Regions from separate parts of the Dechloromonas sp. TW-R-39-2 genome, predicted to be linked through region 1. Evidence: predicted binding sites of a transcription regulator. Region 1 holds the regulator's gene; each other region holds the start of a gene.
What was found. Region 1 encodes sigma-54, which starts transcription at its own class of promoters, with help from an activator protein. Its sites were predicted from a motif close to TGGCACGCTTNCTGCTNA; they were not measured.

Region 1 (3,417 bases):
ACCTGTTTCTACATGATTGTCGGTCTGGTACCGGCTGATGGCGGCGAGGTTTACATCGACGATGCGAAGCTGACCCACCTGCCGATGCACAGCCGGGCCCGCCAGGGCTTGTCCTATTTGCCGCAGGAAGCCTCGGTCTTTCGCAAGCTGAACGTCGAGGAAAACATTCGTGCCGTGCTGGAACTGCTCGATCTGCCCGAGAAAGAGTTGAATGACCGACTGGAGGGTTTGCTCGGCGAACTGCATATCGGCCATGTCCGTCACGTCAATGCTGCAGCGCTTTCCGGCGGCGAGCGCCGGCGTGTCGAAATTGCCCGGGCCCTGGCAACCAGCCCGCGCTTCATCCTGCTGGATGAGCCGTTTGCCGGGGTCGACCCGATTGCGGTACTTGAAATCCAGAAAATCATCCGTTTCCTCAAGGAGCGGGGCATCGGGGTACTGATCACCGATCACAACGTGCGTGAAACCCTGGGTATTTGCGATCACGCCTACATTATCAGTGCGGGGCGCGTTCTGGCCGCTGGCCGTCCGGATGAAATCGTTGATAATGAAAGTGTGCGCAAGGTTTACCTTGGCGAGCATTTCAAGCTCTGACCGATAAGCAGCGTCCCTACCCCATTCGATGAAACCGGCACTTCAACTCAAGCTTTCCCAGCATCTGGCCCTGACGCCACAGTTGCAGCAATCGATCAAGTTGCTGCAACTATCGACGATCGAGATGCAGCAGGAAATCGAGCGCTATCTGCTTGAGAATCCGATGCTTGAACGGGATGATGACGCCGGAACGGAGTCTTATTCTTCGGCTCAGCAATTCGATGCGCCGAAGAGCGATGAGGGTGAGCGCGAACAGCGGGCTGAGCGCGACGAACGGGATGCGCGTGAAGAGCGCGAGCAGGATATTCCGAGTGCGCCATCCGACGTCGATGACGATCGCTGGTCATCCGATGCCGGTACCTATACCGGGGCAGGTCGCGATGAAGACGATGACAGCGACAGCCACGACATCCATGCCGCAACAACCAGTTTGCGCGATCACCTCGGCTGGCAATTGGGCATGACCCAGTTGTCGGACCGGGATCGCAGCCTGGTGCGTTTCCTGATCGAAGCGCTTGATGATGATGGCTATCTCTCGGCGCCTCTCGACGAGTTATGGGAAACCCTGCCGCCCGAGTATGAAATCGAGCTGGAGGAACTGGAAATTGCGCTCCGCCATATCCAGAGCTTTGATCCGACAGGTATCGGTGCGCGTGGGCCGAAAGAATGCCTCGCCCTGCAGCTGAAGGTTTTGCCGGAAACTTCGGTGCGCAACCTGGCGCTGACCATTGTCGAGCAACACCTTGAATTACTCGCCGCCCGCGACTTTGCCAAAATCCGTCGTCTGACGGATTGCGAAGATCCCGCCCTGAAAGCGGCACACAGTTTGATCGTCAGCCTTGATCCTCGCCCGGGCGCACGTTTCGCAGCCATTGAAGCACGCTATATCACCCCGGATGTGATGGTTCGCAAGCTCAAGGGAAAGTGGACCGCCTATATCAATCCGGATGCCTATCCGCGTTTGCGGATCAATCGGTTGTACGCTGAAATCCTGTCACGCCAGCGTCGTGGAAACGGCAACATGACCGGCCAGCTACAGGAAGCACGCTGGCTGATCAAGAATGTTCAGCAACGGTTTGAAACGATTCACCGCGTCACCCAGGCGATCGTCGATCGTCAGCGCCAGTTTTTCGAGCATGGCGAAGTGGCGATGCGTCCGCTCGTGTTGCGCGAGATTGCCGATATTCTCGGTTTGCACGAGTCGACCGTGTCACGCGTTACCAGCCAGAAATACATGGCCACGCCGCGCGGTATCTTTGAATTGAAATACTTTTTTGGCAGTCACGTTGCCACCGATACCGGTGGTGCGTGTTCTGCAACGGCCATCCGGGCACTGATCAAACAACTGATCGGCGCAGAAGATGGCAAGAAGCCCTTGTCGGATAGCCAATTATCCGAAATACTAGGCCAGCAGGGAATCGTTGTAGCCCGACGCACAGTAGCCAAATACCGTGAATCGCTTAACATCCCGCCGGTCAATTTACGCAAGACCCTGTAGAGAGAGGAGAAAAGCATGAATCTGCAGATCACTGGTCACCATATCGACGTTACCCCTGCTTTGCGCGAGTACGTTGAAAACAAACTTGACCCTGTTGTTCGCCATTTCGATAAAGTCACCGGCGTTAACGTGATTTTGTCTGTCGAGAAGCTCAAGCAGAAAGCAGAAGTGACCGTCCACGTTCCGGGCAAGGACATGCATGTCGAAGAGTCCGGTGACGATCTCTACGCAGCGATTGACTCCATGTTTGACAAGCTTGATCGCCAGGTCCAGAAATACAAGCAAAAAGTTCAGGATCACCATCGCGGTGAAAAGCCTGTCATTCTCGCGGCAGAATAATTGCCGTTCGGCCGCAGCCACCGCGCTGCGGCCCATGCATCACTGAATTTTCCTATGAACCCCTTAGCCAATATTCTGTCAGCCACACAGGTCCTTCTTGATCTTGAGGCAGGCAGCAAAAAGCGGGTCTTCGAACAGGCCGGCATGCTTTTCGAGAGTCATCTCGGGCTTGCCCGTGCAGTTGTCTTCGAAAGCCTCTTTGCCCGTGAAAAACTGGGTTCGACCGGTCTTGGGCAAGGTATTGCCATTCCGCATGGTCGGATCAAGGGCCTCAAGCAGGCTGCCGGTGCTTTCTTGCGTCTGGCAACGCCCGTACCGTTCGACTCGCCGGATGGGCGTCCGGTCAATCTCCTGTTCGTGCTGCTGGTTCCAGAACAGGCGACAGAACAACATCTCCAGATTCTTTCCGAATTGGCCCAGCGCTTTGCCGAAAAGCCCTTCCGGGAAGCCTTGCTTGCGGCAACCGACCCTGCCGCTGTGGTTACCCTGTTTCAGGTCTGAGCCAATTTCGTGCGCCACATCAGCCTGACCCAGCTCTACGAAGATAATCGGGAAAAGCTGCTGCTTAGCTGGATGATGGCGCAGCAGGCCGAACGCAACATCGAGATCAAGTTGTCGAACAACTATGGTGCCGATGTGGTTGGGCACATCAACATCATTCACCCCGAACGACTGCAGGTCATGGGACAGGCCGAATATGACTGGGCTTTCCGGATCGGAGAGCGTCGGTTCGCGCAGATGTTTCTCGACCTGCTTGCGGCCCTGCCACCAGCAGTTATCGTTGCCGATGGTCTGACGCCGCCGGATATCCTGATCGATGCCTGCAAGCAGACGAATACGCCGCTACTTTTGTCCCCCAAGCCCTGCTCGGCAGTGATTGATCTGTTGCGCATTTACCTGTCTGCCCGACTGGCTGATACGGTCAATCTGCACGGTGTATTCATGGATGTGCTGGGCATGGGCGTGCTGATCACCGGCGATTCCGG
Region 2 (3,417 bases), 110 kb from region 1:
GCCCTTGGAGAAGGTTGCGCCCACCGATTCGACAGTCACACCCTTGAGGAAGAGCTTGTCGAGCACGCCGAAGAACTCGTTGCCTTCGGTGAATGCGGCGGAGTAGCCGTAGATCACCCAGAGAACGGAAATCAGCGAGAAGGTGACGAACACCTGCATCAGCACCGACAACATGTTCTTGGTGCGCACCAGGCCACCGTAGAACAGGGCCAAACCCGGAATCGACATCAGAATGACCAGTGCAGCACTGACCATGACCCAGGCGTTATCACCCTTGTTGGGGACCAAGGGTGCAGCTGCCGGAGCAGCAACCGGGGTAGCTGCGGCTGGCGCAGCTGCAGCGACAGCCGCGGGGGCTGCAACGGCGGCGGCAACCGGGGTCGCTGCTTCCTTTTCTTCAGCCCAGGCCGGTGCGCCGAAGGTAACGGCACCGACCAGAGCAAGCAATGCAAATAGGCGTTTCATGGTTTGCTCCTTAAAGGGCATCGGTACCGGTTTCGCCGGTCCGGATACGAACAACCTGCTCAACGTCGAAGACAAAAATCTTGCCGTCACCGATCTTGCCGGTGCTGGCCGATTTTTCGATCGCTTCGATCACCTGATCCAGCTGCTCGCTCTTCACGGCAGCCTCGATTTTCACTTTCGGCAGGAAATCGACGACATATTCAGCGCCCCGATACAGTTCGGTATGCCCTTTTTGCCGGCCGAAACCCTTCACTTCAGTGACGGTGATGCCCTGCACGCCAATGGCAGACAGTGCTTCACGCACTTCGTCAAGCTTGAATGGCTTGATGATGGCGGTTACGAATTTCATGAATAATTCCCCAGTAGATTGTTAGCTTGTTTTCCACCGCCGGTGCCGGCCGGGTCACCCACGGTGGAAAAAGGCTTAAGTCAAATTAAAAAGTTTTGGTGAAAGACGCTGCCAGAACGCCCTTGGATGCATCCTTGGTTGCCCAGTTGTAGGCTTCACCGGATTTGCCCTTGGCCGTGGTATCGGTATAAGCCAGACCCACGACACCGAAGCCAACATCCTTGGTAGCGCCCAGCTTCCAGTCGGTGTAGGAAGCAGCACCGTAGTTCTTGATGTTCTGACGACCGAGGTGAGCGATCAGGTTGAACGTTTCATCAACCGGGTAGGTCACCGTCAGGTCGGTGTAGTTGGAACCTTGCGTCTTCGCATCGGCCGCAGTACCACCCCAGTTGAAAATGCTGTTGGAAACAACGTGGTTGTACTTCAGGCTGACGATCTTCCAGCTACCACCGATATAGGCTTCGGTCGTGTTTGCCGTCACGCCGGCGGCACCCTGAAACTGGCCTGGGTAGAAGTAACGAATAGCACCGACGTCATAACCGAAATCACCGATGGCACCCTTGTAGCCGCCGTAAAGGTCGAGCTCGACACGGTTACCCTTCTGAACCTGGAGGTCCTTGCGGTCGGTCCATTCAATCGAAGAACCCCAGGCGCCGATATACAGGCCGCTCGAATGGGCATAGTCGACACCGGCTTGCAGGGCTGGCTGGTGCTGGCTCTGGCTGATACCGCGGAAAACGTAGTCGGAAACGACGCCAACATTGGCGGTCAGGGCCGGAGCCGGGGCAGCATCTTCGGCGAAGGCCGGAACAGCAAAGGCACTAACCAGAGCCAGGGCAATCAGTGATTTCTTCATGGTTTCTCTCCTGCAAGCAAAATAAAATAAACAAAAATGTTTTATGCAGCTCAACAGTAGCAGGAGGCGTGCCAGCCTCATTTTTGATCAAAATCAAAGGATCTCCCTGCGATTACGGCTCCCAACCGAAAACAGACGCACCAATCGAGTGCGTAGACTTTATTGCCCGCACCACCGACGAGCGGCCATCCTGAAAAGTGACTTACGCCGCTGTGTTACACTGGCCGATCACGGAGGAACCTCATGCTCGACCCCAAAACCATGGAAGAAATCGGCGCCAAGATGAGCGCCCTGCTGGCCAGCTCACCCGCCAAGGACATCGAAAGAAACGCCAAGGCCGTCATGAGCGGCATGTTTTCCAAGCTTGATCTGGTCACCCGCGAAGAGTTTGATATTCAGGCTCAGGTGCTGGCCCGCACTCGCGAGAAGCTCAAGCAACTCGAAGCCCGTGTCGAGGCCCTGGAAAAAGCCCGCTCGGGCGAGTAATCCACATGGCGCTAGCCGTCGCTCACAGCCGAGGGCTTGACGGTCTCAACGCCCCACCGGTCATCGTCGAGGTTCATCTGGCCAGTGGCCTGCCCAGTTTTGCATTGGTCGGCCTGCCGGATACCGAAGTCAAGGAAGCGCGCGACCGCGTGCGCGCTGCCATCGTCAATTCCGGCTTTGAATTCCCGAGCAAGCGCATCACGGTCAACCTTGCCCCGGCCGATTTACCAAAAGAGTCGGGCCGTTTCGATCTGCCAATCGCTCTCGGCATCCTTGCTGCCAGCGGCCAGATTCCGGCCCGCGCACTGGCTGATTACGAATTTGCCGGCGAGTTGTCTCTTTCCGGGGAATTACGTCCGGTTCGCGGCGCACTGGCCATGGCACTCCAGACAGGCCAGGGCAAGGCCTTCATCCTGCCCGAAAGCAGCGCTCACGAAGCCGCCCTGACCGGGAGCGATCATATTTTTGCCGCCCGCTCCCTGCTTCAAGTCTGCGCACATCTGGGCGGCCAGCAGGCTTTACCCCGAGCTGTCGCGGTCGACGACAGAAAAGCGCCGGTTTTCCCCGACTTGAATGAAGTGCGCGGTCAGACACAAGCCAAACGTGTGCTGGAAATCGCTGCCGCTGGAAATCACTCGCTGCTGATGATCGGTCCGCCTGGCTCAGGAAAGTCGATGCTGGCGGCCCGCCTGCCCGGCCTGATGCCAGCCCTCGATCCCGATGCGGCACGCAGTTCGGCGGCCGTGCTGTCCCTCACCGGCCTGTTCCGACCGGAAAACTTCGGCGTCCGACCCTATCGCCAGCCTCATCACACAGCATCTGCCGTCGCGCTGGTTGGCGGCGGCAATCCGCCCCGCCCAGGCGAAATCAGCCTGGCACATCAGGGCGTGCTTTTTCTCGATGAACTGGTCGAATTTGATCGCAAGGTCCTTGAAACCCTGCGCGAACCGCTGGAGTCCGGCCGTGTGCACATTGCCCGTGCCGCCCGGCATGCTGAATTTCCTGCCGAGTTTCAGCTGATTGGGGCGATGAATCCGTGCCCATGCGGCTTTCACGGTGACAGCCAGGGAAAATGCCGGTGCACTCCCGACCAGATCGCCCGTTACCGCGGCAAGCTTTCCGGCCCGTTTCTTGACCGCATCGATCTGCTTATTGAAGTTCCCGCCCTGCCAGCCGACACGCTGGCCGAACAAGCCGCAGGAGAAGCATCGGCGACGGTTCGGGCACGCGTCGAAACAGCGCAGGCCCGACAACGGGCTCG
Region 3 (3,417 bases), 700 kb from region 1:
AGCGAAATTCGCTCGGCCTTTGGCCTGCTTGATCAATCACGTGAATACATTGTTTATTGCCGTTCCGGGCGGCGCAGCTCGGCAGCCGCCTTCCTGCTTGCCCAGCGCGGCTTCAAGGCTTTCTGGTTGCAGGATGGCTTGCTCGGGAGCGGCGCATGAGTGCCGCAAAGAACCGGCTGTCAGCAGCCAATCGGGGGTAGTCATGGAAACCATTCAGGATCTTTTTCGCCGGCTTGAACAGCTCAACGATATCGGGGCATCGCTTTCAAATGAACGCGATATCAACCTGTTGCTTGAGAAAATCCTCCTCGCCGCGAAGGCCATTACCCGCGCCGATGGCGGTACGCTTTATCTGCTGGCAGAGGATGGCCAGTCGCTGCATTTCGAAATTGTCCGGACCGATTCTCTGAATATTGCCTTCGGCGGCAGTAGCGGCCAATCGACCTCCGGCAAGTTTCCCGATTTGCCGCTCTACAACCCGGATGGCTCACCGAACAACACCCTGGTTGCGGCGTATGCCGCGCTTCACGGTAAAACGGTGAATATTTCCGATGCCTATGCCGCACAAGGCTTCGATTTTTCGGGAACGCGCAAATTCGACGAGCGCACCGGCTATCGCTCGCAATCCTTTCTCACCGTGCCGATGAAAAACCACGAAGGTGAAATCATCGGCGTGCTGCAACTGATCAATGCACTGAAGACGGGCAGTGGCGAGGTGACCGAGTTTTCGCAGGCCGACCAGCGGCTGGCCGAGTCGCTGGCCTCGCAGGCAGCGATTGCGCTGACCAATCGCCAGTTGGTCGAGCAACTGGAAACGCTGTTCGAATCATTCATCAAGCTGATCAATCTGGCCATCGACGAAAAATCGGCCCACACCGGCGGTCACTGCCAGCGCGTTCCCGAACTGACCATGCTGCTGGCCGATGCGGTCGATGCGACGATGGAAGGCCCGCTTGCCGACTTCAAGCTGACCGACAAGGACAGGTACGAGCTGCGCATCGCGGCGCTGATGCATGATTGCGGCAAGGTGACGACGCCGGTTCATGTCGTCGACAAGGCGACCAAGCTGCAAACGATCTATGACCGGATCGATCTGATCGATACGCGTTTCGAGATCGTCAAGCGCGATGCCGAAATCCGCAAATGGCGTCAGATCGCGGGCGGCCAGGAGGCGGCTGAAGCCGAGCGTGCCTTGCTCGATTTTTGCCGCGAATGCGATGTCGACCGCGACTTTTTGCGCCAGGCCAATATCGGTGGCGAGCGAATGAGTGACGAGGCGATCGAACGGGTCAAGGCGATGGCCGGCAAGTACCGGTGGACCAATCCGGCGGGCGTCGAAACTGATTTCCTGTCAGCCGACGAACTCGACAACCTGACCATTCGCGCCGGCACGCTGACCCAGAATGAGCGTGAAATCATCAACCACCACATCGTCGCGACGATCCGCATGCTGGAACAACTGCCCTGGCCGAAACATCTGCGCAATGTGCCGGAATACGCCGGCGGCCACCACGAGCGGATGGATGGCAAAGGCTACCCGAAAGGGCTGAAGCGTGACGAAATGAGCTGGCAGGCCCGGATGATGGGCATTTCTGATATTTTCGAAGCGTTGACCGCGAAAGACCGCCCCTACAAGGAAGCCATGAAACTCACCCAGGCACTGGGCATCATGGAAAACTTCAAGAAAGGCGGCCATATCGACCCGGACCTGTTCGATGTCTTTGTCCAGGGCGAGGTGTTCAGGAAGTATGCCGCCAGCTATCTCTTGGCGGAGCAGGTGGATTGCTGAAAACTGCCTGAAAAGGTTGTGCTGATGTGACGTTTTTTGTCAGGTGCCAGACTTCGGTTCACGCTTTTGTTTTTTTGTTTTCTTCCAGTTGCTTGAAAATAAAGCCATTTTGTTTTTTGTGGCTCAGTATTTTTGCCCTGGCATGGAAAGTGATTAAGGTTTAGCAGCGGTTTTTCCCGCCTTTTGCAAACAAAGGAGATTCAAATGAAGCGTGTTCAACAAGGTTTTACCCTGATCGAACTGATGATCGTTGTCGCCATTATCGGTATCTTGGCGGCCGTCGCTCTGCCGGCTTACCAGGATTACACCAATCGAGCCAAAGCATCTGAAGTTATTTTGGCAGCAAGTGGCGCACGTACCTGTGTAACCGAAGGTGTATCTACCAATGGAGCGAGTTTGTTGGATCAGTGTGCCACAGGTTTTGTTGCAACGAAATATGCTAAAACTTTGACTGTTAATGCAACGACAGGTGCGATTCAAGTTAAGGGATTTATTCTTGCAGCGGATGACACAACCATCAACCTGACTCCAACAATTTCTGGTAATGCAATTACAGGCTGGGGCTGTACGGGAACTCCATCCAAATGGATGCCAGCTTCCTGCAAGTGAGCCTCACGTGATTTAATATATTTTGATATTAATAACTTTAAAAAGGGAGCAGGAATGCTCCCTTTTTGTTTGGAAAAATTTAAGAGCTCGGGATCATTTTGATTAGCAGACTTTGGTTGGTTGTTTCTGCATTGGCATTTTCATTGACATGGCTAATGCCAAATCATGTTTTGCCATGGTTGAGCTTTCATAGTGACGCGTGGGCATCCATTGTATTGGTTGCTGTCGCTGGGTATGTGTTTTATAAAAATAACTCGCCATTTCCATTGGCTTTGCCTGTTTTATTCTTTGTGTTATTGGCCTTTGTTCCTATTGGCCAGTATTTGATTGGGACCATTTATCATTTCGGCTCGGCGTGGATTAACTTTGCGTATTTGCTCGGTTTGCTCTGCTCGATAGTTCTGGGTTTTGTCTGGGTTCGGCAGGGTGGGGATCAGTGTCTTAATTTTCTGTTTTTGGCGATTGGGTTTGCGGCGCTAATATCCACATCAATGCAGTTGTTGCAATGGTTGGATGGTGATACGTATCGCCCATGGCTTTTGCGAGCCTCTGGTCGATACTACGCGAATATGGCGCAGCCTAATCAATTGGCTTCTCTCCTATTGCTGGGAGTGGTTGCTTGTTCGTGGGGCTGGGCGAAGAAAGTGCTTAACCCTATTGTTGCTGTTATTTTGTGTTGCTATTTGTTCTTGGGGGTGGCTTTAACCGAGTCGCGCTCTGCTTGGCTTGGATTCTTGCTGTTGCTCTTTTGTACATGCTATTTTCGAACATTGGTGGGCCGGCAGTATCTTCAAATGGCTTGTTTTTTGGCTGTTGTTTTTTTTACAGGAATATTTTTGTTTTCCGTCGCAGACTCTGTCGGAGCGGGCGGAGTCGGTGAGCATCGCGACCTTTATGAGAGTTCGCGTTTGGTTGCATGGAAAATGCTGCTTGAAGCGAGTCTTAAGCAGCCGTTCTTTGGTGTGGGGTGGGGGCAACTGGCAGAGGCAAGTTTTTTGGTGATGGATGCCTATCCTCCG
Region 4 (3,417 bases), 1.2 Mb from region 1:
GGATATTACCCGATTGTCGATCGAGGGCGCATTGGCTGCTTCGCATCGCCACGTTTTTGCCGTGCTGCTCTGGTTTGTCTTGCTGCCAGGCCCGTGTGGAGCGGTTCTTTACCGTATCTCCGCCATCGTTTATGTCCAGTGGAAGAAGAACCATCTAGTCGAAGGGAATGATTTCTCCGTGTTCTCGCGACAGGTTTTCGGTATGATCGAGTGGTTGCCCGTTCGCGCAACTGCCGCAGCCTTCGCCATTGTGGGCGATTTTGAGGATGCCGCTTATTGCTGGCGTACTCAGGCGGGGCAGTGGCCGGATCGTGATCTCGGTATCGTTCTGGCCGCCGGTGCAGGTGCGCTCGGTGTGCAGCTTGGCCGGCCAGTGGTCGATGACAGCGAGGTTTCCGACCGTGCCGAACTTGGTCTGGGTGATCCGGCCGATGTGGATTTCATGCAAAGTGCCGTCGGTCTCGTCTGGCGAGCCACGGTGCTGTGGATGTTGTTGCTGTTTTTGTTGGGGCTTGCCAGTCTGGTGGGCTGAATAATTCTTTTCAGGAGGTTTACATGAGCAGAGATGTTGTCGTTCTGAGTGCAGTTCGTTCCCCGATTGGTTCTTTTGGTGGTTCCCTGGCTGATTTCGAATCGACCGAACTGGCCGGTATCGTCATGAAGGAAGCGGTTGCCCGTTCCAACGTTGATCCGCAGCAAATCAATTATGTAACTGTTGGCACGACGATGCCGACCGACTCCCGTTACGCTTACGTTTCGCGCGTTGCCTCCATCCAGGCTGGCCTGTCGATGGACTCCGTCGCCATGCAGGTTTCCCGCCTGTGCGCTTCCGGCCTGCAAGGCATTGTCACCACCGCCCAGAACGTCATGCTGGGTGATGCCGACTACGGTATCGGCGGTGGCGTTGAAGTCATGTCCAAGGCCGCCTACCTGATGCCGGCACTGCGTTCCGGTGCACGCATGGGTGACACCAAGGCAGTTGACTCGATGGTTGCCGTGTTGACCGACCCGTTCGGCGTCGGCCACATGGGTATCACGGCTGAAAATCTGGCTGCCAAGCACGGTATTACCCGTGAAGCCCAGGATGCTTTCGCTGTCGAATCGCAGCGTCGTGCTGCCGCCGCCATTGCTGCCGGCCACTTCAAGTCGCAGATCGTTCCTATCGTCAAGCAGACCCGCAAGGGCGACGTGGTGTTCGACACCGACGAATACGTCAAGGCCGGTACCACGCTGGAATCCCTGGCCAAGATGAAGCCGGCTTTCAAGAAGGACGGTACGGTTACTGCCGGTAACGCTTCCGGTATCAACGACGGCGCTGCCTTCTTCGTGCTGGCTGCTGCTGACGTGGCTGCCAAGGCTGGCCAGAAGGCCATGGCCCGTATCGCTTCCTACGCTGTTGCCGGCGTGCCGAACGATGTGATGGGCGAAGGTCCGGTTCCGGCCACCAAGCTGGCGCTGAAAAAGGCTGGCCTGACGCTCGACCAGATGGATGTCATCGAGTCGAACGAAGCTTTCGCTGCCCAGGCTCTGTCTGTTTCCAAGCTGCTCGGCCTCGATCCTGCCAAGACGAACCCGAACGGCGGCGCTATCGCTCTCGGTCACCCGGTTGGCTGTTCCGGTGCCTTCATCGCCACCAAGGCGCTGTACGAACTGGAACGCGTTGGCGGCAAGTACGCACTGGTCACGATGTGTATCGGTGGTGGTCAAGGTATCGCGGTTATTTTCGAACGCGCCTGATCGCTCCTGCAAGCTGCTTTACCCAAAACCCGCCGGAGCGATCCGGCGGGTTTTTTATTTGCACCAGTTTGATCTGTGCGCGCACTGCCATGGGGCATCAGTCTCCGGCTTTGAATTCTAATATATTGATTTGTCGATGTTTTTGACAGTGGCATGGAACCTGCTGAATCCCTGATGAGAGCATCCTCAGCGAAGAGTCCACTATGAACTTCTACAACGAAATGATCGACGCCAACGGCGGCGTACGAGCCCATTACCAAGGGTACGATGAATGGCTCAAGGCGACGCCGCCAGAGCGTATTGCCCGGAAGAGGGCGGAGGCGGACCTGGCTTTTCACCGGGTCGGCATTACTTTCGCGGTCTACGGTGAAGAAGCCGGTAAAGAGCGGCTGATTCCTTTCGACATCATTCCGCGCATCATTCCATCGGCTGAATGGAAGGCCATGCAGGCAGGCCTGCGCCAGCGGGTCAAGGCGCTGAACATGTTCCTGCACGATATCTATCATGATCAGGAAATCCTCAAGGCGGGCAAGATTCCTGCCGAGCAGATCCTGAACAATGCCCAGTATCGCCCGATCATGAAGGGCGTCGATGTGCCGGGTGGGGTGTATGCCCACATTGCCGGCGTCGATATCGTCCGGGCCGGCGCCGGTGAGTTTTACGTGCTCGAAGACAATCTGCGCGTTCCCTCCGGTGTTTCCTACATGCTGGAAGACCGCAAGATGATGATGCGCCTCTTCCCCGAGTTGTTTGCCAAACACAAGGTGGCGCCGGTTCAGCATTATCCGGACCTGTTGCTGGAGAAGCTGCGTGCCGTGGCGCCGAATGGCGTGAGTGACCCGACGGTTGTCGTGCTGACGCCTGGCGCCTACAACAGCGCCTATTTCGAGCACACTTTCCTGGCCCAGCAGATGGGTGTCGAACTGGTCGAAGGGCGCGACCTCTTCGTCAAGGATGAAGTCGTCTACATGCAGACGACGCAAGGTCCGCAGCGCGTCGATGTGATCTATCGCCGGATTGACGATGACTTCCTCGATCCGCTTGTTTTTCGGGCCGATTCCGCTCTTGGCGTGCCTGGCATCCTGCGCGCCTACCAGGCCGGCAATGTGACGCTGGCCAATGCCATCGGGACCGGTGTGGCTGACGACAAGTCGATCTACCCCTATGTGCCGGAGATGATCCGCTTCTACCTCGGTGAAGAGCCGACGCTGAACAATGTGCCGACCTATATGTGCCGCAAGCCGGATGAGTTGTCTTATGTGCTGGCCAATCTGCCCAAGCTGGTCGTCAAGGAAGTGCATGGTGCCGGTGGTTACGGCATGCTGGTCGGTCCGGCCGCAAGCAAGGATGAAATCGAGCGTTTCCGCCAGTTGCTGATCGCCAAACCGGATGGCTACATTGCCCAGCCGACGCTGGCCCTGTCCAACTGCCCGACGTTCGTCGAGTCGGGAATTGCCCCGCGCCATCTCGACCTGCGCCCCTTCGTACTGTCTTCCGGCCAGTGCGTGAACATGGTGCCGGGCGGCTTGACGCGCGTTGCGCTGACCGAGGGCTCCCTCGTCGTCAATTCATCTCAGGGTGGCGGTACCAAAGACACCTGGATTCTGGAGGACTGATCATGCTTTCCCGTACTGCCGACCACCTGTTCTGGATGTCCCGCTATATCGAACGGGCCGAGAA

Region 2: a site for sigma-54 is predicted at 1,727-1,744, ahead of GBK02_RS02055 (TorF family putative porin). Genes of this name have one in related genera too.
Region 3: a site for sigma-54 is predicted at 1,928-1,945, ahead of GBK02_RS14845 (prepilin-type N-terminal cleavage/methylation domain-containing protein). Genes of this name have one in related genera too.
Region 4: a site for sigma-54 is predicted at 1,887-1,904, ahead of GBK02_RS07090 (circularly permuted type 2 ATP-grasp protein). Genes of this name have one in related genera too.

The regions. Positions count from the first base shown of each region.
Region 1 is NZ_CP045202.1:310,455-313,871, reverse strand. It holds gene lptB (LPS export ABC transporter ATP-binding protein) at 1-594, shown strand, start outside; gene GBK02_RS01550 (RNA polymerase factor sigma-54) at 623-2,092, shown strand; gene hpf (ribosome hibernation-promoting factor, HPF/YfiA family) at 2,108-2,431, shown strand; gene ptsN (PTS IIA-like nitrogen regulatory protein PtsN) at 2,486-2,932, shown strand; gene hprK (HPr(Ser) kinase/phosphatase) at 2,942-3,417, shown strand, end outside.
Region 2 is NZ_CP045202.1:423,319-426,735, reverse strand. It holds gene GBK02_RS02065 (ammonium transporter) at 1-465, opposite strand, end outside; gene glnK (P-II family nitrogen regulator) at 476-814, opposite strand; gene GBK02_RS02055 (TorF family putative porin) at 900-1,670, opposite strand; gene GBK02_RS02050 (accessory factor UbiK family protein) at 1,914-2,156, shown strand; gene GBK02_RS02045 (YifB family Mg chelatase-like AAA ATPase) at 2,162-3,417, shown strand, end outside.
Region 3 is NZ_CP045202.1:3,068,895-3,072,311, reverse strand. It holds gene GBK02_RS14855 (cyclic nucleotide-binding domain-containing protein) at 1-159, shown strand, start outside; gene GBK02_RS14850 (HD family phosphohydrolase) at 203-1,789, shown strand; gene GBK02_RS14845 (prepilin-type N-terminal cleavage/methylation domain-containing protein) at 1,994-2,398, shown strand; gene GBK02_RS14840 (PglL family O-oligosaccharyltransferase) at 2,515-3,417, shown strand, end outside.
Region 4 is NZ_CP045202.1:1,477,121-1,480,537, forward strand. It holds gene GBK02_RS07080 (CobD/CbiB family protein) at 1-532, shown strand, start outside; gene GBK02_RS07085 (acetyl-CoA C-acyltransferase family protein) at 556-1,737, shown strand; gene GBK02_RS07090 (circularly permuted type 2 ATP-grasp protein) at 1,941-3,353, shown strand; gene GBK02_RS07095 (alpha-E domain-containing protein) at 3,356-3,417, shown strand, end outside.